Regions from separate parts of the Sphingobacterium sp. Ag1 genome, predicted to be linked through region 1. Evidence: riboswitches for the same ligand, from Rfam matches in the RefSeq annotation. Region 1 holds a riboswitch; each other region holds the start of a gene.
The links. Region 1 has a riboswitch for thiamine pyrophosphate ahead of thiS (sulfur carrier protein ThiS). Riboswitches for the same ligand answer to the same signal wherever they lie in the genome.

Region 1 (7,570 bases):
CACCCAGTCTCCACGCCCAAACGTTGTCAACCCAGATGGGCTAATTCCGTCGACATAATCGACATAGCGTTTGATATTAAGATAGCATTCTTCTAATGCACGTGGGTCTCCATAAAACTGATAGATCTGCCAAGGAATGATGGCAATGGTACTTGTCCAATCCAAACCATTCGCTGTACCATAACCCCATCCCCCAGTTGGAATAATATCGGGTAAGACACCGTTCTCCTGTTGCTCATCACGATGATCCGCCATCCATTTTTCATAAACTGTTATCCCGTCAAAATTGTACAAAGCTGTTTCAATCGCAAGGTGGCCATCCCCTGTCCAACCGTTCTTTTCGCGCTGCGGACAGTCTGTCGGATAGCCCATCAAATTGGACAAGTAGGCATTGTTGGTCGCTTCCCATAGTTTGTTGACCAACGCTGATGACGTCTTGAGCTGTCCAATGGAGGGCACATCACTATGCATAAAATAAGCGGTCACAGCCGAACTATCCAATGCAATTGCCGCACTACTGCTAATTTCGACGTAACGAAACCCTTTGTAACCGAACTTTGCCATAAACTCATCATTACGACCGCTTAAGGTCAGAATGTCCGTTTGAAAGGGTTCCTTTTCCTTATCGCCCCGATAATAAACATCGATATTGGACAGGTCAAGACGCCCATCTGCCGACAATCGTTCACCATGCTTGATACGTAGCATAGTCCCTGCAGCTCCTTTGACTTTAACTTTTGTAATCCCAGCCATATTTTGGCCCATATCGAAAACATAAGTACGTTGGTCTATCTTTGTCACTGATTTGGGCTTATAGGACTTCACGAGCCGAATCGGTACCATCTGTTGGGAAACGATATGTGCAGATGGCGCATTTCTATACTGAACAGCCTGCCAAGTTGAATCATCATATTTAGGTTTGTCCCAGTTGGGTATTTCCAGTCTTGCATCATAATGCTCACCAGTGTAAATATTATTATAATTAATTGGTCCCGAAGCTGTTTTCCACTGCTTATCTGAAACAATAGTTTCTACTGTACCATCTGTATAAACGATTTTCAGCTCTAAACAGAATGTTGGTCGGGCCCGCCACGGTGCTTTATCAAAGTTCCAAACCGCTAGTGGTTGGTGATTATACCAGCCATTCCCCAAAACAACGCCAATAGCGTTCTCTCCTTGTTGGAGCTGCCGGGTTACGTCCGTCACGACATATAATGTACGCCGGTCGAATCGAGTATACATTGGATCCAGGCGATGGTCTCCTACGCGTTGACCATTCATGGAAAGCTCATATAGCCCTGCAGTGGCAATATACGCGCGCGCAGACTTTATCGGCTTATTTATCTTAAATTCTGTTCTAAAATAAGGCGCTTCTCGCGCATGAATATCCTTATTGTCGCTAATCCATTTTCCTTTCCAAAGGTCCATTCCCATCATTCCAGTTTCGAACGATGCTATTTTAGAACTTGTTGATATACCATCCTTATCCCAGACCTTAACCTTCCAGAAATACGTGGTCTGTGGCTTTAACTGTACGCCGTTATAGGGCACTAACATGGACGAGCTGAGCTGTTTGCCACTATCCCAGCTATTTTTCGTCTCCTTCAGTAGTGCCAGCGAATCTTGCCCTAAAAGGATCTGATAAGCCTGTTGTACCGCACCTTTACGTTGGTCCTCAAGGCGCCAGCTAAGTCTCGGCTGGGTTGCGTCGATACCCAATGGATTGACCAGATGTTCGCACGTCAACTGTACGGCGATGCAGTTGCTTCTAGGTTGGGCATAAGTGTTGTTCGCTATACACAACAGTATTGTTAATAAAATCCTACGCATGAAAAGGTACTATTCTTGGTGGTTGTTAAATTGTTTTAGCTGATTTAAAAATCTAATATATCAAATATTTTCCACATAGTGACCTGTCCTTTCCTGCACGATATACCTCAGACAGCAAAATAAATTTCTTGCAACTTTCATAAAAATAACCTTATATTAGTCGCAACTTTAGGGGTGTCTGCTCATGCAGGCTGAGATTTTACCCTTAGAACCTGATCCGGATCATACTGGCGTAGGGAAAAGTGAGCTGTCTACAAGGTGCATTGCTGCGCCTTTGTGCAGCCATTCCTAAAGTTTTACCAAAAAAATTAAGGAATGGAACTTACAATAAACCATCAAATTCGATTTTTCGATCCCGCACTTACTTCACTTGAAGGCTTGTTACTTTTGGAATTATCTGGCAAAACCCAGGGTGTGGCTGTAGCCATCAACAACCAAGTCATCCCCAAAAAGGACTGGGCTACGACGACAGTTAAGCCTTATGATCAGATTATCTTAATCACCGCATCTCAGGGCGGATAGCCTTTCAAAAAAATCAACCGAGTAATTCACCACAATACAGAAAAAATGACAGCTGAAACAATTACGCAATCCCCCTTTCCAAATGCAAAGAAAATTTTTGTAGCCGGAAAACTATTTCCTATTCAAGTCGCTATGCGTCAAATCTCCTTGAGCCCAACCAAATTAACGAATGGACAGATCGAAATTAATCCGCCGGTAACAATCTATGATACTTCTGGCCCCTACACGGATGACACCGTCCAGATCGATATCCGAAAGGGGCTCCCACGCCTTCGCGAACAGTGGATTTTGGATCGTCAGGACGTCATACAATTGACTGGCATCAGCTCTGAATATGGACAGAAACGACTTTCTGATCCAACGTTGGACGAACTCCGATTTGCCTATAGCCACAAACCGAAAGTAGCCTCTGCCGGCAAGAATGTCACCCAATTACATTATGCAAAGCAAGGCATCATTACCCCGGAAATGGAGTATGTTGCTATCCGGGAAAACCAACGTATTGAGCAGTTGGAAGCTAGTACCCCTGGAATGGATCATCAGCATCGGGGGCAAAATTTTGGAGCCCGAACTCCCAACAAGGCTATTACGCCCGAATTTGTCCGTGAAGAAATCGCCGCTGGAAGAGCAATCATACCCAATAATATTAATCACCCTGAAAGTGAACCTATGATTATCGGACGCAACTTTCTTGTTAAAATCAATGCCAATATTGGCAACAGCGCCGTAAGTTCAAGCATAGAGGAAGAAGTTGAGAAAGCGGTATGGGCCTGTCGTTGGGGGGCTGATACCATCATGGATCTATCCACTGGCAAAAATATTCACGAAACCCGCGAATGGATTATCCGTAACTCGCCAGTCCCAATCGGTACAGTACCGATCTATCAGGCGCTCGAAAAAGTAAAGGGGGTGGCCGAGGATTTAACCTGGGAAATATTCAAAGATACCTTGATTGAACAGGCCGAACAGGGTGTTTCGTACTTTACCATACACGCCGGCGTATTGCTTCGTTATATCCATCTCACGGCATCCCGAGTTACTGGAATTGTCTCCAGAGGCGGCTCTATCATGGCCAAATGGTGTCTTTTTCATCACAAAGAAAATTTTCTCTATACCCATTTTGAGGAAATATGCGAAATTATGAAACAATATGATGTGGCTTTTTCACTTGGCGACGGTCTTCGCCCCGGAGCTATTGCAGATGCAAACGATGCAGCTCAATTTGCGGAGCTCGAAACCTTGGGCGAACTCACCAAAATCGCCTGGAAACATGATGTTCAGGTGATGATCGAAGGGCCGGGCCATGTCCCTATGCAATTGATCAAAGAGAATATGGATAAGCAATTGGCCTGTTGCGACGAAGCGCCGTTTTATACCTTAGGTCCCTTAACAACAGATATTGCTCCAGGCTATGACCATATCACATCCGCCATCGGAGCGGCTATGATCGGTTGGTATGGCTGTGCAATGCTTTGCTATGTGACCCCCAAAGAACACCTGGGCCTACCAAATAAAAAGGACGTTAAAGACGGTGTAATTACTTACAAACTAGCTGCCCATGCGGCCGATTTGGCCAAAGGACACCCTGGTGCACAATATCGTGATAATGCCTTGAGTAAAGCGAGATTCGAATTCAGATGGGAAGATCAATTTAACCTTTCCCTTGATCCAGATACCGCACGAGAATATCATGACGAAACATTGCCGGCAGACGCGGCTAAAGTGGCGCACTTCTGCTCCATGTGCGGTCCCAAATTTTGCTCAATGAAAATAACGCAGGAAATCAGGGATAGTGCCGCCCAGGGAATGCTGGAAAAATCGCAGGAATTCATCGCACAAGGAAAAGAGATCTATTCATGATTATTGCATTGACAGCAGCAGAAACAATTCGTTCTGAACAGGCGATTATAGCAGCGTTGTTTAAGGAAGGGCTTGATATTCTGCATTTGCGTAAGTATCATTTTACAGACTTACAAATGTCGCGATATATAGAAACTATAGCTCCTATATACCGCGACAGATTGGTTTTACACTCACATCCGCATCTATCGGCTGAGCTTGGGTTTGCACGCATCCACTTGAACGATAAAAGTAGACTGCATGGACCTGCAAATCAACTATTGCCTACAACAATCTGTTCAACATCTGTGCATGATATTGATCAATTCAATAGCCTTGATGAACGTTGGGCCTATGCTTTTCTCAGTCCATTATTTCCGAGCATCTCAAAAGTGGGGTATGGAACGCATAATGCAAGACTCGGTCAAATCCCGTCACGTACCAACTTTGCTGTTCGTCTCATCGGTCTTGGAGGGATAAACCAAGACAACTGTCTTATTCCGATGCAGCAAGGTGCAGATGGAATTGCCTTATATGGCACTTTATGGAAACATCGGGATCCTATTCAAAATTTTATTGCATGCAAACAAAAACTATGGAAAGACTCCAATATATCTCACAAGGCAAAACTTTAAGGGAACAAAAAAATAACATGCTGAAAGCGCTGGATGCTGGGGCCAAATGGATACAGATCCGATGGAAGGAAGCCGAGGAAAAAGATCTTTATGCGCTCGCCCAAGAGATCAGGCAGGTTTGTACCGAATTTGGTGCCAGCTGTATCATCAATGACCATCCTTCGCTTGCAGCGGCCGTAGACGCTGATGGGGTGCACTTGGGACTGGACGACTGCAGTGTAACAGCTGCCCGGCACCTATTGGGTGCAGGAAAAATAATCGGCGGTACAGCCAATAGCTTTGCGGATGTAAAACAAAGAATAAGTGAACGTTGTGACTATATCGGGCTCGGGCCATTCACCTATACCACGACAAAGCAAAAACTAAGTCCCCTACTGGGGATTGCAGGATATGAAAACATCATCCAACAAGTCCGCCGAGAAGGCCTAACCCCTATTCCAATATTCGCAATTGGCGGTATAAGCCAACTTGAAGATATCCAACATCTATTAGAAATTGGCGTCTACGGTGTAGCACTCTCGGGAATCGTAACCAAGACTCCAAACATTGTTTCATCCATCAATAAAATTTTACTATGAGCAACCTACATATAGCCGATCGCGTATTTGAATCCAGATTATTTCTCGGTACGGGCAAATTCGGTAATCTCACGGAAATGAGCGCTGCCATTGTGGCTTCGGCCTCCCAATTGGTCACCGTCGCCCTCAAAAGAATCGACCAGACCGACTCAGACGACAGTCTCATCAGTGCGCTCGATCTCGCGGCAATCCATTTGCTTCCCAATACTTCGGGAGCACGAACGGCTGAAGAAGCAGTACTCGCGGCTCAACTTGCTCGCGAAGCACTGGAAACAAACTGGGTTAAATTGGAAATTCATCCCGACCCGCGTTATCTGCTGCCCGATCCTATTGAAACCTTACGCGCCACCGAATCACTTGCTAAATTGGGTTTCGTCGTCATGCCCTATATTCACGCAGACCCGGTACTTTGCAAACGTTTAGAAAATGCAGGTACAGCTGTCGTTATGCCTTTAGGGGCCCCTATTGGTAGCAATAAAGGGCTGCGTACCTTGGACTTTCTCGAGATTATTATTGAGGAAAGTAATGTCCCAGTGGTCGTAGACGCTGGAATCGGAGCGCCTTCCGATGCCGCTAAAGCCATGGAAATCGGAGCTGATGCGGTGCTTGTCAATACGGCAATTGCAGTCTCTAATAATCCGATACGTATGGCCGAAGCTTTCAAAGAGGCCGTTATCGCTGGACGGAAAGCTTATGAGGCCGGATTGGGAAAGATAGGCTCCCAAGCAATCGCTTCGAGCCCCCTAACTTCATTTTTATTTGATTGATGATTCACTATGACAGATTTCAAAATGATACGCGATGAATACTCCTGGGATGAGGTCCATGCACAGATTTATGACGCTACGGATCAGGATGTACAACATGCGTTAGAAAAAGACCATTTAACGCTCTCTGACTTTAGAGCGCTCATCTCACCGGCTGCAGCACCATATCTGGAGCAAATGGCACAAAAAACCCAACAAATCACGCAACGTCGCTTCGGTAAAACCATACAGCTCTATGCCCCGCTTTACCTGAGCAATGAGTGCCAAAACATCTGTACATATTGCGGTTTTAGCATGGACAATAAAATCAAACGCAAAACCCTGAGCAACTCCGAACTATTACTAGAGGCAATGGCACTCAAAGCCATGGGAATCAACCATGTTTTACTGGTCAGCGGAGAAGCCAACAAAACTGTCGAGATCACTTATTTCCTAAATGCTATTCGGCTTTTAAAACCTCATTTTTCACAGATATCCATTGAAGTACAGCCACTGGAAGAATCCGAGTACCGATTACTGCAGGCGGCCGGAGTCTATGCAATATTGGTCTATCAGGAAACCTACCATCGCGAAGTTTACAAACAATATCACCCGAAAGGAAAAAAGTCCAATTTTGACTATCGTTTGGATACGCCTGACCGTATAGGCCGGGCGGGAATCCATAAAATCGGACTGGGCGTATTACTTGGGCTGGAGGACTGGCGGGTGGACAGCTTTTTCACCGCGGCACACATCGCCTATTTACAAAAACAATATTGGCAAACACGCTATTCGATTTCCTTTCCACGCCTGCGACCAGCCGCAGGGTCTGTTGAGCCAAATTTTCATTTGGCAGACCGCGATCTACTGCAGTTGATCTGTGCATACCGCCTGTGGAATGAAAATTTAGAAATCTCCATTTCCACCCGAGAGAACGAAACCTTCAGGGATCATATCATACCTATTGGCGTAACGACCATGAGTGCCGCTTCAAAGACCAATCCGGGAGGCTATGTTGTTGATCCGCAAGCTTTGGAACAATTTGAAGTAAGTGATGAAAGAGATATGGAAACAATAAAAAATCAAATCAGAAAGATGGGCTATTCTCCAGTGATGAAAGACTGGGAGAGCAATTATGCCGGTATAGTACGTTAAATACATGAAAAATAACATTTTTGATCGCTATAGCAGACAGATTTTTATTGAAGAGATCGGCGTTGCCGGACAACGGAAGATTATGGATGCCAAGGTATTGGTCGTCGGTGCAGGGGGACTCGGGAGCCCTGTCGTTCAATATTTAGCCGCGGCTGGTATAGGCAAACTTGGCCTGGTTGATTTTGACAGGGTTGAAATCCACAATCTAAATAGACAGATCATTCATTCCGAAGATAATATACACCAGGCAAAAACAGAAAGTGCC
Region 2 (7,570 bases), on a different contig from region 1:
TCAGCAATAACCTGTTGCGTCTTAAAAAATTCAATAGGCATAAAAGGAATATCCGTGTAGTGCTGAATAAGGTCTTTTTCTCTGCCGAGGAGTTTGATATAGTCACGATAAACCTTACAATGCTGGCTTTGGAATCGGTAGGTATCTAAACAATGCTGATTAAAATCATCTTCGGTTTTAATTTCAAAAAAATCCTTCCAGTTCGCCATAGCATTTAAATTTGATCGACAAAATTAACGAAAATTTGTAAATATTGGAGGCGATCTATAGATTCCTTCTTATCAGAAGCCTATTGAAGATATTTGGTATTATTAACAATACGGGCATTTGGAGACAGAGAATTCTATAAACAGAAGGAGAAGTAGAGTGTCTTTGTCCAGTATAACCGGAATAGAGGGGATAGATTAGGATAGGTCGTGAAGTATAACTAGAGAACAGGCTAAGGTCAAGGTAAGAAAACTTGACCTTAGCCTGTTATATTTTATAACATACCACCATCAACAGGAAGAACCTGTCCGGTTACGTATGCCGATAAGTCAGATGCTAAATAAAGACATGCGTTGGCAACATCTTCTGGTTGGCCAGCACGTTTCAATGGAATTCCGGCTTCCCATCCTGCCACAACTTTAGGATCCAGTACATCTGTCATTTCGGTACGTATAAAGCCTGGAGCAACTACGTTTGCACGGATATTACGAGAACCTAATTCTTTAGCGACCGATTTTGTGAACCCAATGATACCAGCTTTTGATGCAGCATAATTTGCCTGACCAGCATTTCCCTGAACACCAACAACTGATGACATATTGATAAATGAACCCTTACGGTTTTTCATCATAATTTTCGAAGCAGCTTTTGTAACGTTAAAAACAGATTTTAAGTTGACATTTAATACATCATCCCAATTCTCTTCGGTCATACGCATTAATAAGCCGTCTTTTGTGATGCCGGCATTGTTGACAACGATATCCAATCCGCCAAAGTCAGCAACGATCGCGTTGATTAATTGTTCTGCTTCTTCAAATTTTGAAGCATCAGAGCGATACCCAATTACTTTGGTGCCGAACGCTTGAAGCTCCTGTTCAAGTGCCTGTCCTTTTTCGACAGAAGAAAGATACGTAAAAGCGACGTTAGCACCATGTTGTGCAAACACTTCTGCAATTTTCCTTCCGATTCCTTTTGATGCTCCTGTTACCAAAGCAATTTTTCCTTCAAGTATTTTCATCTGTATAAGTTATTTGTTCTTCCATTATTCACGCCAAGGCATTTATGGCCATTTTCCACGCGCTGTCTTTCGTTCACAGTCCTTTTGTTCTTGGAATTCAAGACGATATATGAACTCGTTTCCGTTTGGTTTATCTTGGTTATGCCACAGTGCCTGTGTTTTACCGATGCCGTCGTATGAGCGAATACATGATCTTTTTTTAGCTACTGTATACGCTATTGCCCGTCGATGTTCTGCAAAAATGTTAAAACTATATTATAACACAAAATCTTTCGATAAATAACGGGTTAAAATAGAAAAACATTGTGTGCTGACCTGGTGTTTATCTTGGAGTAGGGGAGTGTTTTTAATAAACAATTTTAGAATTTTACGGTAAGCGATCGCTCACTTAGGATTATTTTAATAAATCAATGGTATTTTTGAATAAGTGGTTCTAAAAAGTACAGTTTTTTGACAAAAGACTTGGACGTTTACCAAAAACTATATTAAATTTGCATCAATCACAAAAACATGAGCAAAAAATCAAATAAAGAAGTTGACGTTGTTCTAATCGGCGCCGGTATTATGAGTGCTACTTTGGGTACTCTAATCAATGAATTAAGCCCAGACATTAATATTGAAATTCTTGAGCGTTTGGATGTTGTGGCTGCTGAAAGTTCTGACGCATGGAATAATGCTGGCACGGGTCACTCTGCTTTATGCGAGTTGAATTATACCCCCGAACAGAAAGATGGTTCTGTCAAGATTGATAAAGCAGTGAAAATTGCCGAGCAATTTGAAGTGTCTAAGCAATTCTGGTCCTATCTTGTTGATAAAGGCATTATTGCACAACCTGAAAATTTTATCCGTAGCATTCCACACATGAGTGCGGTTTTTGGTGAAAAAGACGCTAAATTTCTAAAAACAAGATGGGAAACGTTGACGACCCAAAATTTGTTTAAGGGAATGGAGTATACGGAAGATACAACATTATTGAAATCATGGATTCCATTAATGATGGAAGGACGTGCGGCAGACGAAAAAATCGCTGCAACAAAAATGGATCTCGGTACGGATGTGAACTTTGGTTCATTGACGCGTGATTTGATCGCAAATCTTGAAAATAAAGAAAATATTTCGATTTCCTTAAACCACGAAGTAATTGACATCGATCGTGAAGACGATGGTCGTTGGGAAGTGGAAGTCAAAGATTTAAAGACAGGAAAGAAGAGAGAAATCAAAGCAAAATTTGTATTCATTGGTGCCGGTGGTCACTCCTTGTTATTGTTGGAAAAATCCGGCATACCAGAAGCAAAAGGTTATGGTGGATTCCCGGTGGGAGGCCAATGGCTACGTTGTGTGAATGAAGAGATCATTAATACACACCATGCGAAAGTATATGGTAAAGCTTCTGTCGGTGCGCCGCCAATGTCGGTACCGCACTTGGATACACGTTATATTGATGGCAAGCAAGCCTTATTGTTTGGACCTTATGCAGGCTTCTCAACGAAGTTCTTAAAACAGGGGTCTTACTTCGATTTACCGGCTTCTATCAAATTGTCTAATATCCGTCCGATGTTATCAGCCGGACTTGATAATTTACCTTTGACGAAGTATCTTATTACTGAAGTCATGAAGTCACCTAAAGATAAACTGGAGTCCTTAAAACAATTTATGCCTACAGCTAAATTGGAAGATTGGGTCATTGAAAAAGCAGGGCAACGTGTTCAGGTCATCAAAAAAGATGAAAAGAAAGGTGGAATTTTGGAATTCGGTACAGAGGTAGTGTCTAGTGCCGATGGTTCTATTGCTGCGCTATTAGGAGCGTCTCCTGGGGCTTCCACTTCTGTTGCTATTATGATCAGCCTGTTGAAGAAATGTTTTCCTGAACGTGCCAAATCAGATGAATACCGTAAAAAACTACGTGAGATGATTCCTTCGCATGGGAAATCATTGAACGACGATGCGCAACTTTGTAAAGAAACGCGTACGCGTACGCACAAAGCGTTGAAATTGATTGCTATAGAATAATCAATTCGACCGAAAATATACTTATGGGGTGCTTGGAATGACCGTGGTCATTCTCGGCTGAGATTATACCCAATAGAAGCGATTGTACCTCCTTGTACAATCGCTTTTATATACCTGATCCAGGTAATGCTGGCGTAGGGATTTAATTTCAATCAAAATAGCCGTTTCTCTCCCATAGGTTTATTATGAATGACACGAAATAATAAACAAGGCGATGACTTCTGAAACAATTCTCGAAGCTTTTATAAAACAGATTCAACAGGCCACCATTGCGGAATGGCTAGGGGTATCCTTTGGTGTTTTACAAGTTTGGTTTTCCCGGCAAAATAAATCCATCAATTACATTTTTGGGATTATTGGGATCTTAATTTCTGTATACGTATTATTCCATGCGAAACTATATGCCGAAATATTGCTACATCTCTATTATTTGATCATGAGCATCTATGGCTGGATCTATTGGAAATATAGTCGTGACGTAGCTACGCCCATAACACACTGTGAGCCGAAAGAATGGTGGATAGTCGGGGGAATTTGTGCCGCCGGTTTTCTCTTGTTTTATTTCGGATTGGTACACTTAACAGATTCTGATGTACCGCTTTGGGATTCTGCAGTTTCCTGTACAGCTTGGGCAGGGATGTGGTTATTGGCAAAGCGGAAGATAGAAAACTGGATATTGTTGAATATCAGTAATCTGATGGCAATTCCTTTACTGATCCATAAAGGGCTGTTTCTTTATTCGGGCTTGACGTTATTTTTATTTGTTATGGCATTTAGTGGGTATTTTAATTGGAGGAGAATAATACGTGAAGAAAGATATGCAATTCAATAGCGAAGATATCGCTATACTGAAAGATAATCAGGCAAAAGGAATTCAGCAGAAAACGTTGTCAGATGGACAATTGCAGCTGATTTACCGTCGGAAGTGGTTTAAGATTTGGGTTCCCCGTGCATTAGGTGGATTGGGGTTAAGTGTACCTGAAGGACTCAGTTTATTGGCTGAGCTGGCTTATTGGGATGGGGGATTAGCCTGGACAGTCACGTTATGTTCAGGAGCAAATCTCTTTGTCGGTTTTATTGATCCCCTTATAGGAAATCAAATTTTCGAAACGGATCGGGTTTGTTTCGGGGGTAGTGGACAGGCATCTGGTACTGCTACGCGTGAAGGGGACCACTATCGACTCCGTGGTTTCTGGAGATACGCTACCGGAGCACCGCATTTAACCCACTTCACATTAAATGCCGCAATTCAGGAGGCGGGAAAACCCGTATTGGATGAAAAGGGTGAACCACTGATCAAGTCATTTTTTGTCGATCGGGATCATGTACTGATTCACTATGATTGGGATACATTTGGATTGGAGGCTACGGCTTCGCATTCTTTTTCACTTGAAGACATTCTTGTCGATGGTAGGCAGTCTTTTGAGATTGATGCGGCAAAAAGTGCACGTGGCGAGCCGTTGTACCAATATCCCTTTATGCCTTTTGCAGAATTGACTTTATTGGCAAACTTTATGGGCATGCACAAACGCTTTCTGGATCTGGTTGAAAAACTGTTTGTAATGAAAAGCAATCAATCTAAATGGGAAAAGTCTGAAAGTAAGGCTGCGTTTAGGTTGCTGGATGACCTTCAGCAGGATTATGCCAATCGGAGGGAAGCCATCATGAATTTGGCCGCTCTTTCTTGGGAAAATCTTCACGATGGCAATGATAATGCCGCGATTTATGAACAGATAGGGATACAAAGCCGGGATTTTGTGGAATCTATTTTGACAAATACAATACGACTCTATCCACATACCGGAATTTCAGGGGCAGCCCTTGATCATGAAATCAATATCATCTTCCGGAATATTTTTACGGCTTCGCAACACAAGTTATTGCAAAAGAGCTTCTAAACAACAAAGACTATCCTAGGATAGTCTTTGTTGTTAAATAGGATGTGTTCCCGGCGGGGGTCGAACCCACATCGTCAGAACCGGAATCTGAAATTCTATCCATTGAACTACGGGAACGTCTCGCAAAGATATACTATTTTCTAGATCTTACAAACAATCTTTGTGATAAAATTATATCTTTTAGCAATCAATTTTTAAGGCATCTTATCGTCAGTATTTTAGCGTTTAGCTTTCGTCAATTCTCTATTTTTTTTACGTCAATGCTAATAGTTTCCATATATGCTTAGCATCGGGCGGGCCATGTGGAATGAGAGGTGGCTAGCACGATTGCCCCTGAATAAAGCAGTACAGTTCATTTGGACGACCGAGCTGGCAAAAGGTGATCGGACATTCATCACGACCGTGGATGATATTGCGTAATAACGGAATGAAGGTAGTCCCTATCGATGTGTGTGTATATTTCGGTCGTGGTAATACTTTCATGACCGAGCATATCCTGTACAGCTCTTAAGTCGGCACCACCTTCCACGAGATGTGACGCAAAGCTATGTCTAAAGGTATGTGGGCTGATGGTTTTTTGTAAACCGATTTTTAAGGCAAGTTCTTTGATGATCAAGAAGATCATGACCCGGGATAATGCGGCGCCTCTTCTATTGAGGAATACAATATCTTCATTTCCGGCCTTAATCTTGATATGAGGTCTGATTGTTTCTAAATAGATGCGAAGGTGTTTAATGGCGTGTTGACCAATTGGAATGAGGCGTTCTTTGCTTCCCTTACCCTCAACTTTGATAAATTCGACGTCTAAAAAAAGGTTTGATATTTTGAGTGTGACAAGTTCGGAAACACGGAGACCACATCCGTATAAGATTTCGATGATCGTTTTATTACGCTCACCCTCGGGTGAAGAGAGATCGATTGCCGCGATCAATTGGTCAATCTCATGTATGCTCAAAACGCTGGGCAGCTTGCGTGCCAAGCGTGGTGCCTGAAGAAGGTCTGTCGGATTGTTGACTAATTCATGCTCGATCATCAAAAAGTTAAAGAAAGTCTTCAGACCAGATATCAGCCGGGATTGTGTGAAGGGTGAAATATTAAACTCCTGCAACCAAGCCAAAAACTCCTGTATGTTCTTTCTCGTGACGGTATTTAAAACCAAATGATTGTCTTCGCAGTAGATCTGAAATTTGGATACGTCATTTAAGTAAGCATCAATTGAATTAACGCTTAAGCCTCTTTCGAACTTTAAGAATTGTTCGAATTCTTTTTTTATATCACTCCAGTTTTCAAAATCCATTTGCAACAAAATTACAATTAACTGTTGTTCTTTTCGAAAGTTATTCTGTATTTTTAAGTGGAATTTTTACAGATTATAAGTAATACAAAGAGACGTTCCCTTATAGCGGGTCCCGATTCCTCCTTGGATAATGAAAAAAGTATTAATCTGTATTTTACGATTTATCGGGACAATTGATCTCCTGTTCCGTTTACCCTAATATAAAACAATTAGCAAAAATAACTGAAAAAAGACATTTTTTTGTATGAAATTCATTAAACCACTCGCATTAGCTTTTCTATTACCGGCTACGTTCTATATAGCAGAAGCAAAAATGCCAACCACGTTAACTGCGGAAGCGCGCGCGATTCTATCCCAAGATAGTTTGGCCCTGAATCAAAAATTACCCTTCGACAATGAAGTCATCACAGGGAAACTGAAAAATGGATTTACATACTTTATTCGTAAAAATAGCGAGCCTAAAGGTCGTGTTACCATGTATCTGGGCATGAAGGCCGGCTCTATTCTGGAAAATGAAAAACAGCTCGGTCTGGCACATTTTTTAGAGCATATGAACTTCAATGGCCTGAAGCACTTTCCAAAGAATGAATTGGTTAACTACCTGCAGAAAGCGGGTGTTCGATTTGGATCGGACCTCAATGCCTATACCAGCTTTGACCAGACCGTTTATCAGCTACCCATTCCTTCTGACGATCCTGAACTTTTAAAAAATGGTTTGCAGGTAATGCGCGATTGGGCTCAGGACGCTTTGTTGGATGGTGAAGAAATTGATAAAGAACGGGGTGTTATTCTCGAAGAAAAACGAGGTGGAAGAGGAGTACAGCAGCGTTTACAGGATCAATACTTTCCGATGTTGCTCAATGGTTCCCTTTACTCCAAACGTTTGCCGATCGGAACGGAACAGATACTGAAAACATTTCCCTACACAGAAATACGCAAATTTCATGAAGACTGGTATCGCCCGGATTTACAGGCCCTGATCATCGTTGGAGATATTGATCCCAAGGAAATGGAAGAAAGGGTGAAAGTATTGTTTTCCGATATGAAAATGCCCAAAAAAGCGTTGGAGCGTAAAAAATATCGTGTCGATCTGTTAAACAAGAACCAGTTCTTGGCTATTTCAGATCCGGAACTGCCCTA
Region 3 (7,570 bases), on a different contig from region 1:
TTGCCTTCATTCGCTCAACTGAAGCTTTGGTAAACCTTAAAGGTGACAACGAAGATGAGCAAATCGGTATTGACATCATCAAACGCGCTATCGAAGAGCCATTACGTCAGATCTGTAATAACGCTGGTATAGAAGGTGCAGTAATCGTTCAAAAAGTGAAAGAAGGAACTGCAGATTTCGGTTACAATGCACGTACAGACCGTTACGAAAACTTAATCGCTGCTGGTGTAATTGATCCAACTAAAGTATCTCGTGTAGCATTGGAAAATGCAGCTTCAGTTGCTTCAATGCTATTAACTACAGAGTGTGTATTGGCTGATGAAGCTGAAGAAAACCCTGTAGGTGCTGGTGCTCCTCCAATGGGTGGCGGTATGGGTGGAATGATGTAAGATCATCCCATTTCTAAATAAAAAAGAAAGGCTCATTTGGAATTCCAAATGAGCCTTTCTTTTTGTTCTTTAATAGCCTTTTGCCGTATCGTCTCCACGCGGGTCGGCTCCTGTCTGTAATTTACCATTTGGTAATACAAGTATATTCTCCACGCGACCGATTGTCCCTCTCGGATTTATCGTATAGCCATCTTTTGTCAATCGATCACGTAGATTGACATCGATTGCGTTATTTTCAACGTCAATACGATCAGGAAGCCATTGATGATGAAATCTTGGCAGGCTCACAGCTGATTGGGCATTTTGTCGGAAGTCAATAACGTTGAGGATGGTCTGAAAAACAGAGGTAATAATAGTTGATCCTCCAGGGGTTCCTACAACCATAAATAGTTTGCCATCTTTTTCTACAATAGTGGGTGTCATTGAGCTGAGCATCCTTTTGCCGGGCTGAATCTCGTTCGCTTTTTCCCCAGTAAGCCCATACATGTTTGGGACACCGGTCTTTACGGAGAAATCGTCCATTTCATTGTTTAGGAGAAAACCTGCGCCCTCCACAAACACTCCTGAGCCATAAGAATCATTAAGTGTTGTTGTAATGGATACTGCATTCCCTTGCTCGTCTACGATATTGAAATGTGTCGTTTGTTCACTTTCATAGCCAGGAATGACATCTGCATTGACATCTTTGCTTAATGTCGCTTTATGGAAATTGAAAGAATGGAGTTTATGCGCATTTGAGGCAGAGTCAATAAGCTGTTGGACGGGTACCTTAATGAAATCAGGATCTCCCAAATACTTAGCCCGATTGGCATATACATAACGTTCAGCTTCTACCATGACACGGATGGTTGAATCGCTTTGAAAGCCCCAGCGCTCAAGTGGAAATTGTTCGACTGATTTGAGCAGGGCTAAAAGAGATGTTCCTCCACTCGAAGGCGGCGGCATGGAAATTACTTTATGGCCCCGATAATTTGTGGAAATTGGCGTTCGCCAAAGCGCCTGATAATCCAGTAGATCTTGATGATTAATAATACCTTTCCCTTTACCCATTTCGGCAACAATGAAGTCGGCCGTTTTACCTTTATAGAAACCGTCTCGGCCTTCGATTGCAATTCTTTCCAGTGTTTTTGCAAGTTCCTCCTGGATAAATAGGTCACCTGCTCGCCAAACTGTGGTTTTGATAATTGCAGCACCGGCAGGGTTCAGTTTGACAAAACGCTCTTTATGGCTTTCAAACTCATTGGCTTGTCGTTGACTGATTTTAAACCCTGTTCTGGCTAGCTGTATTGCTGGGAGTAAGAGATCTTTCCATTGTAATTTGCCGTACTTTCTGTGTGCTTCCCACATACCAGCAACAGATCCAGGGATACCAGAGGCCAATTGACTATAAAGGCTCAACTCAGGAATAACATTGCCTTGGGCATCGAGATACATATCCCGGGATGCTTTTAGAGGGGCCTTCTCACGAAAATCTAAGGCATCTAAATTACCCCGATGATCGCGGTAGAGCATAAAGCCACCGCCGCCAATATTTCCTGCATTGGGATAAACAACTGCAAGAGCAAATTGCACGGCAACTGCAGCATCTATTGCATTCCCACCTTGTTTTAAAATCTTTACCCCGACCTCTGAAGCCAAAGGATGTGCTGTGACAACGGCAGCCTTATTAAAAGTACTGACCTGCTCAACCTTAGTATTTAGCTGCTGTCTTGTCGCACAAGAGGCAAAGCATATGCTTGCTATGAGCGAATAGGTTATGAATTTATACATCGTACGCGATTTAAAATTTAAATATTATCTCAGAGAGTTGTACAAACAATACTACTCTTGGTTATTTAAGTTTTTCGTTGTTTTTATGGCGGTCGGCATCCCGAATTGATTTCTTTTGAAGATTTTGTTCCAAAGCTGCTGTTAGATCAATTCCCGTTTGATTGGCAAGGCACATCAAAACGAATAATACATCGGCCATTTCATCTGCTAAATTAACTTCTTTGTCTGATTTTTTGAAAGATTGTTCTCCGTATTGCCGAGCCATTATTCGGGCAACTTCACCGACTTCTTCCATGAGTATGGCGGTGTTTGTCAACTCGTTGAAATAACGTACTCCGGTACTATTGATCCATTTGTCAATAACCTCTTGTGCTTCTTTAATTGTCATCCTGTTCAATAAAAAATTAAAAGTTGTCCTTATCTTTTGTGTCCATGACGATGGTAACTGGCCCATCATTCAGTAGGTCGATTTTCATATCTGCTCCGAATATGCCAAGTTGAACCTCTTTTTGAAGCAATTGACTTAATAATAAAGCCATCTCTTCATACATTGGTTTGGCTTTGTCCGGTTTTGCTGCCCTGATAAAAGAGGGCCTGTTTCCTTTTTTTGTTTGAGCAAATAGGGTGAATTGTGAGACGAGTAAGATGTTTCCGTCTACATCCTGTATCGACTTATTCATCAGACCTTGTTCATCCTCGAAGATGCGTAAGTTGATGAACTTCTGTCCTAACCATTTCAGATCTTCTATTGTGTCTGCTTCTTCAACTCCTAATAAAATCATTAGACCCTGCTGGATCTGGCCTGTAATCTGATTATCTACCGTACAAGAGGCGTTTTTCACTCGTTGTATAACTGCGCGCATAATGAAAAGTATAAAATCAAAGGTAAAAATTCCGATTGTTAAACACGATGGGAAATTCAGTTTTCTCCTGAGTGTACATAGAAACGTCCCTTTCTCCCGAAGGAAAAAGGGACGCTAATTATGCTAAAGGATTTGGTCGGAAGCGATCTTCAGTCCGCCTTCCCAGCTGTTAATGCGTTTGGAATTAGATGGCTATTATACAGTGTGGTTTAGAATTTGAAATTCAAGCCCAGTAAGAAATTCGTTGGCGCTTGTGGGAAATAGAAATTATAATATTTCCGGGTATCACCTTCCATCCAGCCAAAGGTATAGCCATTGGCCTCGTACTTCTCGTTCAATATATTGTTGACCTGTAAGGTTGCACTGATGTTTTTGATACCTAATGCTGTAAAGTTATAGTTTGCTAACAGATTGTTGACAAAATAAGAGGAAATGCTTCTTTCTTTCGCAGATGAATTGTCCAGGTATTGTCTTCCTACAAATTTGGATAGAAGCGAAAATGTAAGTGATGTTATTGGGGTGTAAGAAAAATTACTTGACAAAATAGTTCCTGGCGATAAAGCAATGTTTGTTTTCGAATAAAATATCCTTGTATCGCCAATGACCTCTTCAAAGTCTTTAATTTTATTTTGGCTGAAACTAGCGGTTGCTTTCCAGTTGAACTGTTTGCTGATGTTCCATGATCCATCGAATTCAAGACCCATTCTATAGCTATCATTGACATTTTGTCGAATTGGGGAGCCCGTATCGCTGATTTCACCGGTTGGAATCAACTGATCCTTGTAAAACATGCCATATCCATTCAACCCGATGTTGAATTTTTCATTGATAAAACGATAACCCAATTCAATGTCCTGCATTTTCTCAGGGGTAGGATCTGGTAAGGCGCTATTTTTTTCTATAAAATCCTTGCGAACAGGTTCTTTTTGTGCAAAGGCATAAGAAGCGTATACGTTTGAATGGTCATTTAGCAGATAAGTTGCACCGGCTTTAGGATTCAGGAAATTAAACTTAGGATGATAATTATAATTTTTTACCTTATCATCATCACCATACATGTGGTAATCTACATTCCGATATTGAATATCGGCCATTAATATCCATTTTTCTAGTTTGTAATCGACTTTTAAGAAATTGCTAAAATCATTTTTTTGTGATTCCCCATAATAATATTTGTCGTCAAGAAAACCTGTCGATGCATACTGTGCCCAAATCACCTGGCCATAATGTTTTCCTTTGTATTGGTTATAAGCTCCACCCCAAGTCATTTCAAGTTGATCATTCGGTCTGTAATTCAGGGCATAGGTCATGCCATAAAAATAATTATCCAGCCATCTCCTGCGGACAAGATCCGTTTTTTGTATGGTATCTTTACCAATGATGACGTTAGGCAAACCGTATTTACTTAGTTTATCTCCCGGTCTCATTTCTTCATAGTAACCATAACCTCTTGTATAGTGTAAGGCTGTATTGAGCGTCAATTTGTCGTTCAGTATATTGGTATAATGAAGTTGATGATGTTTCTGCGTATAATTATCTGTTTGATTTTTATACGTGTATAGGTTATAATTCCGGCCAGCGTTCATGAAACGATCCTTCTCGGCACCGGAAATTTCGAGTGCATTATCAGCATAATCATCCATGCGCGACCGATCTCCTGTAATCAATGGTTCAGGAACGCCATTCCAGGCTTGATAGGTCTTTTCTTTTCCCCAGAATACAATTCCTTTTAAAATATGTTTTTTGCCATAATAGCCTCCGTCCACATAGAAAGATTGTAAGTCTGAACTACCTCTTTCGATGTAACCATCGCTACTTATTCGAGATAATCTGGCATTGAAGGCAAATTTGTCGTCAATTAGTCCGGTACCAACTTTGACCGTATTTTTCCAAGTATTATAAGAGCCAAATGAATTGTTGAGTTCTGCGTAAGGGGTTTCTACTAGAGTATTGGACTGAATATTCAATGAGGCTCCAAATGATCCGGCACCATTCGTCGAGGTCCCAATACCACGCTGAACTTGGATGCTCTCGGTAGAAGAGGCAAAGTCGGGAAGGTTTACAAAAAAGGAACCCATGCTCTCCGCATCATTTAGGGGGATTCCATTGAGTGTTACGTTGATTCGTTGATTGTCGGATCCCCTGATCGTCATTCCTGTATAACCTATGCCCGCACCGGCATCGGAATTCACCTGCACGGATGGGGTCTGATTTAGAAGAAATGGGATATCCTGGCCGAGGTTGTTACGTGTTATTTCTTCTTTGGAGATATTTTTAAAGGTTGTTGGGGCATTCCTTTTGGCACGGGTAGATTGAACAAGCACTTCTTCCATTTGAATGGTATTCGGTTCTAATGCTACGGTGAGCTCCAAATTGTCTTTAACATCCACATTTCGGCTCCATGTTTTATATCCAAGAGAAGATACCTGAATCTGGTGTTTACCTGTATTGATACGGTATAGTTTGATCAGTCCATTTGTGTCCGATTGGCCAGCGAAGGATGCTTGTCCATCTATGGATATGGAAACATACTGCAAAGGGGTCTGATTGGTATTGTCTACAGCTTTAATTGTCAGATTTTGTTGCGCAATGGCAATTTGGCTTGAAATAGTAGCTAAGGAGCTACAAATCAAAAATTTGATCATGGTAATGTATTTTGTTTGAGTTAAACAAATCATAGCAAGGGGTTACTATGACCGCACTATTTAACTAACCTCTCCCTACGCCAGCATTATCTGGATCAGGTGTACAGAATTTAATCTGTTGGGTATAATCTCAGCCTTTATTTGTGTTCCTGACAAAACAAGGCACCCCTATTCGATGCTGCGAATATATAAATTTAAAATTGAAATGAAGTATAAAGAAGTAATTTATGACAAATACAAAAGAGGGTATTTATGCTATTATTTCTTTTTGGTTAAAATTTTGTGCAAATTGTTGTTTTTGGTATTTATTGTTCTTTTTAGGTACCTTGGCATGAATTTTTCTACTAGGGTATGTATTCATACAGGTCAAAAATTTTTAGTTACTAAATTGATAGTGAGGAGATAAAATGTTAAAGTATTTAAGCGCTAATTATATTCTGCCGATTACTTCAATGCCAATAAAAGATGGCATTGTTTCGGTGGATGAGGAGGGGGTAATTCAAGGTATCTATGACCCAACTTCATTTACACCTTCAGATAAAGCGAAGGTTGAGAAATATGAAGGAGTGATAATTCCAGGTTTTATCAATGCACATTGCCACATTGAATTGTCGCATATGAAAGGTATTGTTCCTAAAGGTACAGGGCTTCCGAGCTTTCTCAGTAAGGTGATGACAACGCGGTCGGCGTCGATGAAAAAAATAGACGAGGCTATGGCAAAAGCCGATCGAGAGATGTACGAAAATGGTATTGTCGCAGTCGGAGATCATGCCAACACCGATAATTCCTCAAAATTGAAAGAAGATTCACAGCTCCTATATCACACCTTTGTGGAGGTACTCGGAATTGAACCTGAAGAAGCGGACTTTAAGTTAAAGGAGGCTAAATCGTTGACGCAGGAGTTTAGGAATGGGCATGTATCCATTACGCCGCACGCGCCCTATTCTTGTTCGAAGGTCCTTTTCAAAAAATTCAAGAAGATGGTTCCGGAAACAAATATTATCAGTATTCACAATCAAGAAAGTGAAGAGGAGAATAAATTGTTCCGTTATAAAATGGGAGAGTTCTTGGACTTTTATAAAAGTATAGGGAAAAACGCCGATGCGATTAAGGCACAGGCAAGAAACTCGATTCAGTCTTATCTTCCTTATTTACCTTACCCCAATAAATTATTGTTGGTTCATAATACCTATACCTCGCTGAAAGATCTGGATTTTGTAGAGCGCATGGATCGTGATGTGATGTGGTGTCTTTGTCCAAAGGCCAATCTTTATATTGAAGGAACATTACCAAAGGTTCAGAATTTTATGAATGCCGGACAGCGTTTAGTAATCGGAACGGACAGTTTAGCTTCAAACGACACATTGTCTATTTTGGAGGAGCTAAAGGTATTGCATGCGCACTTTGAAGATCTCGATTTCTTGCAGACCATTCAATGGGCTACAATCAATGGCGCTATCGCGTTGAACATTGAGGATGAATTTGGGTCACTCGAAGTGGGTAAAAAACCAGGGATTGTGTTGTTGCAAGGGATGGAACACATGCGCCTAAATGAAGATGTTAAGGTAAAACGTTTAGCGTAGTATTTAATTCCCTAAAACTTCTGTACTTTTGCTCTTATTGAATCGTCCATGGCTGTAATAACGAAACTATAGTCATGGTAAGTTCCATCTGACCGATGGAAGAAAAAATAAGTTACAGATGAAACATTTGAATATTTCAATAAGAGGTAAAGTACAAGGAGTCTTTTTTAGATTGACAACCAAGGCGGTTGCGGATCAGGTCGGTGTTAGGGGCTTTGTTGTCAATTTAAAAGATGGTTCTGTTTATATCGAGGGCGAGGGCGATGATTTTGCACTGGATTCATTGTTGGAGTTCTGCCAAGAAGGGCCCGAGGGAGCAA
Region 4 (7,570 bases), on a different contig from region 1:
TCAATAGCCTGAAACAAACAGGCCCATCCGGCATTCCAATAGGTAATAAGCTCATTGCGATCGGCCCAGCTGTTCTCAAACTCCTGATCACGGTTTCTATTTTCTTTTTCGCCATCTGTGGTGAGAAAATCGGTCCATCGAGAAAGCATATTTCCACCTAAATGTTTAACAATTAATGCAATGCTATTGCTCGAATCATTGGGTTGCCAAAAGAGTTGTTCAGTGCTTAGCTGTGCAATTGTTTTATCACCCAATGATTTATAATATTGAAATTGCTTGATACAAGTCGCTATAAGATTATCCATTGCCTCGAAAGTTTGTCATTTATTATGAATATTAATATACAAAAATGTCGTGAAACCGAGATCTAAAAATAGTTTTTTTTAAGCTGAAATCTGGTGTTGCTATCGATTTCACTAAACTCCTGATATTGCTTTTTGAGGTGATAAATGTGTGAATTTATAAGGAGAAGGAAAGGAGAAGGAGAAGGAGAAGGAGAAGGAGAAGGAGAAGTGTGAGCAAAAAGGCCGATAAAAGCAAAGGTGATACTGGGGTATGTATCACCTTTAAGCTAACTAAACATTAAACATAAATAAACAGTCTTTTTTAAAGACCACACTAAAAATTACAATACTACTCTGCCACTTGTTGATTTGTCAACTTGGACATTTTTTGGCTGATTTTTTAACGCAATTCTTGCCGATGTAGAAACATTTCCCTGTAAGTTTTCTTTCACGCTGAGCGTTACATTTGCAGACGAATTGGCTTGTATTTGGGCATTTGTTGTCGAGAAACGGCTCATGTCAACCGATGCGGATGAATTGGTGTTCAAATTTAAATTTGAAGCGCTACCCGCAATTTCCTGCTTAGACGAACTGCTTGCCGATACTTGCAAATTTTTACTGCTGACATCTGTCGTTAACTTGCTAGAAGAGCTCGTTGAAAGGTTGATATCATCAGCAATTAATTTTTTAAGCGATATTTTTGCGGAGGAGGATACGTCTACAGAAATTTTGTTTGCCTTAATCGTTTCATCGGTATAGATCGAACTGCTGGATGATGCCGAAAAGCGTGTCGGTATCTTGCTTGAGTAAACAGTTACGCGATTGTTTCTCGCATTTCTGATTGAACTGTTTCTTTTATACTGTACATACAGTGTACCGTTTTTTACAGTCGTTTCGATGAGGGATAAATGTTCGGGATTATCTGCTTCAACAACAACCTCATTGCGATTAGAGTAAATATAATCTACACGTAATGAAGTTGCCGATGAAATGCCATCTGGAGCAGTGATCTTACGTGTTTCGCGTTCTTGTGCCTGAGCTACATATAAAAATGAAATAAAGGCAATGGTTAAGATTCTTTTCATTATTTTTCTGTTATTAGTTTAGATATATTACTGCTTAAAGTTTCATTTTAATTTCCCTTTTATCTTATCCTGTGTGCTTATTATATGTACACCTTATTGTTAACGGCTACTTATAGTATAATAGTAATGCCAAAACTTTAAATCCGTCTAAAATATTGGTTAACACCAGTTTTGCTGCTGAGTCCTATTTTAGTTCGTGCTCATTTTTGAACATCAACTGTTCGGTATCGGACAATAGTTTGTTTACCATACCCTTCGTTTGTAGGCTGCTAGCCAGAATTGATACTCTAATTGGGAAGCTGTTACAAATACTTGTCGCATCTTCTCCCGTTTTGTTGCAGTAGTTTCTGCTGCAATTTTGTCCACGTAGTCTTTCGCCTTGATAACTCCTTGTGCAAAATCGTCACCGCTATAAGTTTCTATCCATTTTGAATAGGAATTTCCCTGCGTATTTGCTGTCGATACAATGTGGTCTCCGACCTCTTTATAAATCCAAAAACAGGGAAGTGTTGCCGCCATTGCGACCTCAACGCTCTCGAAAGCGGCGACGCTTTTGAGAAAATGTACATAATGATGGCAGGTTGGTTGGATCTTGTTGTTCTCGTCGACAGGACTTAAACCAAACTCCCGAAAGTAATTTTCGTGTAATGCCCGTTCAACAAGAAGCGCATTGCGACCAAATTCGAAATAGTCCAATGCTTGTTGGTTATCCGCACTTTTTGCACCTATAAAGGCGAGCACACGGCCAAATTCTTCTAAATAGAAAGCATCCTGCTGCATGTAAAATTGAAATTTATCCAGGGGAAGACTACCATCACTAAGCTGAACAATAAACGGCATAGTAAGTATATCCGAATAAATAGCTGTTATGGATTCCCAGGCATGATCAGTCCAGTTCATATTGAATAAGTTTAATCGGATTGTGGAAGTGATTTAATGGCCCATTTCCTTTGCCAATAAGAAGATCTTTACTACCGGCTATTGCTGCGTGTATATAGGCCAATGCGAAATCTACCGCGCTATCGAGACCAACGCCTTGTGCCAAATGGCTCGCAATTGCTGAAGAAAGCGAACAACCGGAACCATGTGTATTTTTGCTGTTAATTTTTTGTGATTTGAATTCAATTGGTGAATTCGTGTGCTGGAACAATAAGGATGTTAACTCTTGACTTTGGAGATGTCCGCCTTTAATCAGTACGGATTGACAACCTTTGGCCAACAAGGTCTTTCCCGCTTTTTCCATTTTCTGAACAGTGTCAATAACTTCGTTTACTAAGACACTTACCTCATCTAAATTGGGTGTAATTAACGTGGACAAAGGAAAAAGAAGTTCAATGCAGGCCTGAATCGTATCATCGTGAATGAGCTTGTGTCCACTGGTCGATACCATGACTGGGTCAAATACGATAGGCCCTTTATATTCTTTTAAATAGCTGCTAATAAGCTCCACAAGTTCAATATGGTGTACCATCCCTATTTTGATTGCATCGGGATAGATGTCGTCAAAAATCGCATCCAATTGATCCTTGACGGCTGCAGTGGGGATTTCATAAATATTTCTTACACCTTGTGTGTTCTGAACGGGTAAGGCAGTTAAAACATTCATGGCATAACAACCTAATGCCGATATGGTTTTGGTATCTGCTTGTATGCCTGCTCCACCACTACCATCGAACCCTGCAATGCTGAGTACAGTAGGGACACGGTATTTTTTATCTTTTGTCATTTTAATAGTTCTTTTAGTTGTGCACTGGCCGCTCTGGGATCTTGACTTTGGCAGATGGCCGAAACGACTGCAATGGAGTCTGCACCTGCTTTCCAAGCCTGTTCAGCGGTTTGCAAATTCATGCTGCCGATTGCAATCAATGGTTTTTCCGTCCTAGTCCTAAGTTGCTTTAAACCCGAAATTCCCCATTCGGTTACCGTATCCACTTTTGTTCTCGTTGAAAAAATGGGGCTTACACCAAGGTGGTCGACAGCGCACATTTGTTGACTTTCTAGCTGTTGAACAGCTTCTATGGACCAGCCTATGGTTAATTTGTCACCATATTTTTCGCGAATAGCGAGCGGCTGCACATCATTTTGCCCCACATGTATTCCCCATGCCTCGATTTTTGCAGCGATTGCTACGGCATCATTGATCACGAGCGGAATACCGTAATGATCGGTCAGTTTTTTCAAACGGATGGCTTTATCCAAAAATGTGGCCGGATCGTCAGCTTTTTCGCGTAATTGAATAAGATCGACTCCACCAATGATGGCTTCTTCGGCGACATTGAGCCAATGTTGAGGATAACAGTCCCGCTCAGAAATTACCAAATATAAAGGGTAGGGAAAAAGCGGATTAATGCGCATAACATTTGATCTTGAGCTTTGATTTTAGACGTTCTGCATTGAGCTGATAGAGCTCATCATAGAGGTTCAATTGTAGGGTACCCGGGCCAGTGGCTTTTTGGGCCGCGAGTTCTCCAGCCAAGCTCAAAATGGACACGCCGGCAACAGCTGCTTCAACATATTGGTCTGTAACACCTAGAAATGCACCAATAAGTGCAGTAGCACTACAGCCAAGTCCTGTTACTTGCGTCATTAAAGGGGCGCCATTAAAGACTTCAACCCTGTATTGTTCGGAAAGAATATAGTCTACTTCTCCGGAAATACAGATAATGGAGCCGGTTTGTTTTTGCAATAATTGGCCAAATCGGAGTGCATCCTTACTAGCTGTCGTGCTGTCGACTCCTTTTGTGTTCGGTTGGTTGAAATTGTACAGCGTCATGATCTCTGATGCATTTCCCCGAATAACCGTTGGTTTGAGATCAAGTAGATTGGCTAATAAATCATTGCGGAATGCCGATATTCCGGCACCCACGGGATCAAGTACCCATGGCCGTCCAATGGTATTGGCATGTTCGGTAGCAACCAGCATAGCTTCGGCTGTATCTTCACTCAAGGTGCCGATATTAATGACAAGAGCTTGCGCAATATCGACAACTTCGCGTACTTCTAAAGGACTGTGAACCATCACAGGGGACGCCCCTAGGGCTAAAAGTGCGTTGGCGGTATTGTTCATCACGACAAAGTTTGTGATGTTGTGTACAAGGGGTTTTTCAACCCTCAGCTGCGCTAATAAATTGATAATTGAATCTTCCATTCTTTTACATGTGCTAAGATGTACGGTGCGGCCTTGGGGGGAAGAAGAGCGATAGCCTGTGCAGAAGGAGTATGCTGTACAGTGGATTTTTGCTTTTCCCTACGCCGGTATAAACCGAATCAGGTTCAAAGGGACTATCTCAATTCTATACAGAATACCCCCAAAGCCATACCAAACTTAAACAAAAAAGTGGACTTTTCATATTTATCATTTTTCGATCACTTCGCTCGCTGAATTAATCGGTCGTATTTTGATCGGCACTAATTTCAGTATACAGGGTAGGGACGTAGGTGACTCGGGCGAAATTTTTGGTTAAAAGTTCTGTTTCTAAAATCTTTCCACCCTGAAACTTTAAGAACTTCTCGCGCCAAATCTCATTTTTACGAAAGAACTGATTGTCTATTTTGAGAAAGTGATGTTCTTTTTCAAAGACATGGTATGCAAAATCCAGCTCCTGATCGATCCTCAATTCGCCCTCTAAACATTTCTCTGTAAACCAGAGGTTGATCTGGAAGGTGTAAGGCGTGTTGTTGGTGAATTGATAATCACGGTAGTTATAAAATACGGTAGCCCCACTGCCGAATGGCAAAACACGACCATCGTCAGGAAAAGGATCGAAGGAGTGATGATAACGTTCGCTGACGGTGAGTGGACTATGGATAACAAGCCAATGGATGAGATTGGATATTTGACAGATTCCACCGCCAATACCCGCCCTTGCTTCACCGAAGGATAACTCCATGCCGGGCAGATACCCTTTCTTTACGGTGGGAAGCCCCACGAGTTTACAAAATGAAAAGGTTTCCTTCGGTCTGATCAGAATGCTATTGATCTGTGCTGCTGCAATTTTTAGGTTGGTCACTTTGTTGATCTGCAATTGCATATTATTTTCGCCCAGCTTTTTTAATAATACAGACTGATGCTTTTTAATACGAAAGGGAAGTTTTTCAGCTGATTTAACTGTGCTGTATTTTTTGTCGTCAAATAGCCAGACGGCTTTTCGCTGCATTCTTCTTACCCATACTGCAAAAAAATAGAGTATGGGGTGCTGTTGACTGATCAGTTTTCTTTTTTTCAATACGATGTTTATTTATCGCTATCAAAATTAATGCAGAAATCTATCTTTTGCCGCTTTTTTTGATTTTGTCCTGCGTTTTTACTGTATAAGGAGGTAGAACTTTTGTTCCATCGGGTGTATACTGTCTTTTCGGTCTATGTCTATTGCGGTTTTCTTGTTTGTACGTATTTGCCCGTGAGCTTCCCATGCCCGTTATAGTTCCAGTTTTCATACGTACAGTTTCCCAAATCTTTTACAATTGATTTTTGTTGCAATACTCCCTTGAAGTAGAATTCATCAACTGTTTCGTTGGCCCGGTAGGATCGCTTGATTTCCGCTGTGAGTTGGTCATTTTGGTCGAAGGTTTGGCGTAGTATATAATCACTTGTTTTCGGATCGCTATACGCATAACGGACCCGACTTTCCCTTTGATCATTTCTGCCCGACACCTCTTCGTTAATGCGATTCTGTTTGTCATAACTGTAAATGGTCCAATCTATCCGCTGGTATAAAAAATGAATGGATTCACTTTTTACAACCTGGAGTTTGCTGTTCAAGTGGTCTATTGTCGCTGTTTGTAATGTTGGATCGTAGGAAACAATGGCGTTTGGGAGATAACGGTAAATGGTGCTGTTGCTCCATTTGCTGTTTTGAAGGTACTGTATGGAGTCGATAAGTCCGAATTGATTATAGCATCTTTTGCTGAAATAATTATTTCCGCCGGAAAGATTGTTGGATGTGAGCTCTTTGCCTTCTTCATATACAGTCGTCACAATTGCTCCAGTTTCCACCTCATTTTCATCGGAAAACTGCTGCATGACGTACGTGCCGTCACATTGATTTTTACGCTGACTGTAGTAAAGAGGGAGAGCTGTATTGGCGATAATAGCCGCTGCATATTGCCTGGATGGAATAAATTGCACTTGTGCAATGGAGTCAAAGAAATGTTGGGCATTATATTGTGACGAAGGATTCTTTGACGCAACTTGTGTGTTGTTGCTTAATATGGATTTGGCTGCTGCCAGATAGGTATTACTATCGTATATGATCTTGGGTTTGCCTAAGCCATCAAACAAGATCATGGCATGACGTTGTTTCAATGACAATACATCGATGGTCCATTGTTGATTTTTAACGCTAAATGTAAGTTTTTTTGCATCGGTTTTTGTGACCAGTAAATTTGTTGTGCTAAAAGGTACTTGCTTGAAAATCGCCGCAGCATTTTTTTCGTGTAAACGCATGATAAAATCAGTTGATTTATCGGACTCATTGGTTACAAACAGAACTGCCTGTGTAGGGCTAGCTATTGTTAACGATTTTACTGTTTGCGATGCTGCAATGGGACTATATAACAGCAATATCAACAACTGAATGATAATCGGATAAATGTGCAGTTTCGCGTTATAATTCATTTGGGTCGATATTGCTGTTGTTGACTTTGCTATTTAATTTAATACTTCTTTCAAAAATAATAAGGTGTGCTCCCAGGCACGTTTGGCCATCACGGGATTATATTCCGCTGACTCGGGATTCGTAAACGTATGTCCAGAATTTGCGTAGGTAATTATTTGCCAGTCTGCTTTTCCTTCATTTAATTCCTTGACCAGCCCATCGTAATCTTCTTTTGATACGCTCTTATCGGCTGCAGGGTGCTCAATGAGTACTTTTGTTTTAATGGAACCATTGGGTCTATCGGCAGCTTTGGATAGGCCTCCGTGGATACTGATCACGGCATTGACGGGGAAGTCGGCTCTCGCCGCTTCTAATGCTCCTGAACCTCCAAAGCAATAGCCAATGATCGCAATTTTTGTCGGATCTGCGCCTTCTTTTTTCAGTTGTTCTAATGCGAGCTTGATGCGGTGCTGATAAGCTTTATAGTCCGTCTTGTAGTGGCCTGCAATTTTCGAAGCTGCGGTGTTGTCCGCAGGAATATTTCCCTCACCGTAGATGTCGGCAATGAACGCGATGTAACCTTCTTTTTCAAGAAGCAATGCCG

Region 2: linked by a shared signal. The riboswitch ahead of pnuC (nicotinamide riboside transporter PnuC) and the one ahead of thiS (sulfur carrier protein ThiS) in region 1 are both predicted to bind thiamine pyrophosphate.
Region 3: linked by a shared signal. The riboswitch ahead of AAW12_RS16830 (TonB-dependent receptor) and the one ahead of thiS (sulfur carrier protein ThiS) in region 1 are both predicted to bind thiamine pyrophosphate.
Region 4: linked by a shared signal. The riboswitch ahead of thiM (hydroxyethylthiazole kinase) and the one ahead of thiS (sulfur carrier protein ThiS) in region 1 are both predicted to bind thiamine pyrophosphate.

What each region holds. Positions count from the first base shown of each region.
Region 1 is NZ_LBGU01000031.1:39,266-46,835, reverse strand. Features, by position in the region: gene AAW12_RS07345 (alpha-L-rhamnosidase) at 1-1,830, opposite strand, end outside; TPP riboswitch at 1,991-2,086, shown strand; gene thiS (sulfur carrier protein ThiS) at 2,146-2,352, shown strand; gene thiC (phosphomethylpyrimidine synthase ThiC) at 2,398-4,212, shown strand; gene AAW12_RS07330 (thiamine phosphate synthase) at 4,209-4,826, shown strand; gene thiE (thiamine phosphate synthase) at 4,787-5,404, shown strand; gene AAW12_RS07320 (thiazole synthase) at 5,401-6,171, shown strand; gene thiH (2-iminoacetate synthase ThiH) at 6,181-7,305, shown strand; gene AAW12_RS07310 (HesA/MoeB/ThiF family protein) at 7,310-7,570, shown strand, end outside.
Region 2 is NZ_LBGU01000044.1:270,605-278,174, forward strand. Features, by position in the region: gene AAW12_RS21930 (acyltransferase) at 1-209, opposite strand, end outside; gene fabG (3-oxoacyl-[acyl-carrier-protein] reductase) at 482-1,225, opposite strand; gene AAW12_RS21940 (malate:quinone oxidoreductase) at 1,736-3,235, shown strand; TPP riboswitch at 3,250-3,394, shown strand; gene pnuC (nicotinamide riboside transporter PnuC) at 3,450-4,067, shown strand; gene AAW12_RS21950 (hypothetical protein) at 4,054-5,133, shown strand; tRNA gene AAW12_RS21955 (tRNA-Arg) at 5,179-5,250, opposite strand; gene xerD (site-specific tyrosine recombinase XerD) at 5,528-6,430, opposite strand; gene AAW12_RS21965 (M16 family metallopeptidase) at 6,675-7,570, shown strand, end outside.
Region 3 is NZ_LBGU01000042.1:177,275-184,844, forward strand. Features, by position in the region: gene groL (chaperonin GroEL) at 1-389, shown strand, start outside; gene ggt (gamma-glutamyltransferase) at 459-2,159, opposite strand; gene AAW12_RS16820 (nucleotide pyrophosphohydrolase) at 2,221-2,547, opposite strand; gene dtd (D-aminoacyl-tRNA deacylase) at 2,564-3,022, opposite strand; gene AAW12_RS16830 (TonB-dependent receptor) at 3,232-5,667, opposite strand; TPP riboswitch at 5,722-5,847, opposite strand; gene AAW12_RS16840 (amidohydrolase family protein) at 6,075-7,250, shown strand; gene AAW12_RS16845 (acylphosphatase) at 7,369-7,570, shown strand, end outside.
Region 4 is NZ_LBGU01000043.1:770,720-778,289, forward strand. Features, by position in the region: gene AAW12_RS20510 (DUF1572 family protein) at 1-305, opposite strand, end outside; gene AAW12_RS20515 (GIN domain-containing protein) at 626-1,369, opposite strand; gene tenA (thiaminase II) at 1,613-2,269, opposite strand; gene thiD (bifunctional hydroxymethylpyrimidine kinase/phosphomethylpyrimidine kinase) at 2,256-3,095, opposite strand; gene thiE (thiamine phosphate synthase) at 3,092-3,724, opposite strand; gene thiM (hydroxyethylthiazole kinase) at 3,714-4,517, opposite strand; TPP riboswitch at 4,597-4,689, opposite strand; gene AAW12_RS20540 (VanW family protein) at 4,753-5,595, opposite strand; gene AAW12_RS20545 (hypothetical protein) at 5,736-6,986, opposite strand; gene AAW12_RS20550 (dienelactone hydrolase family protein) at 7,020-7,570, opposite strand, start outside.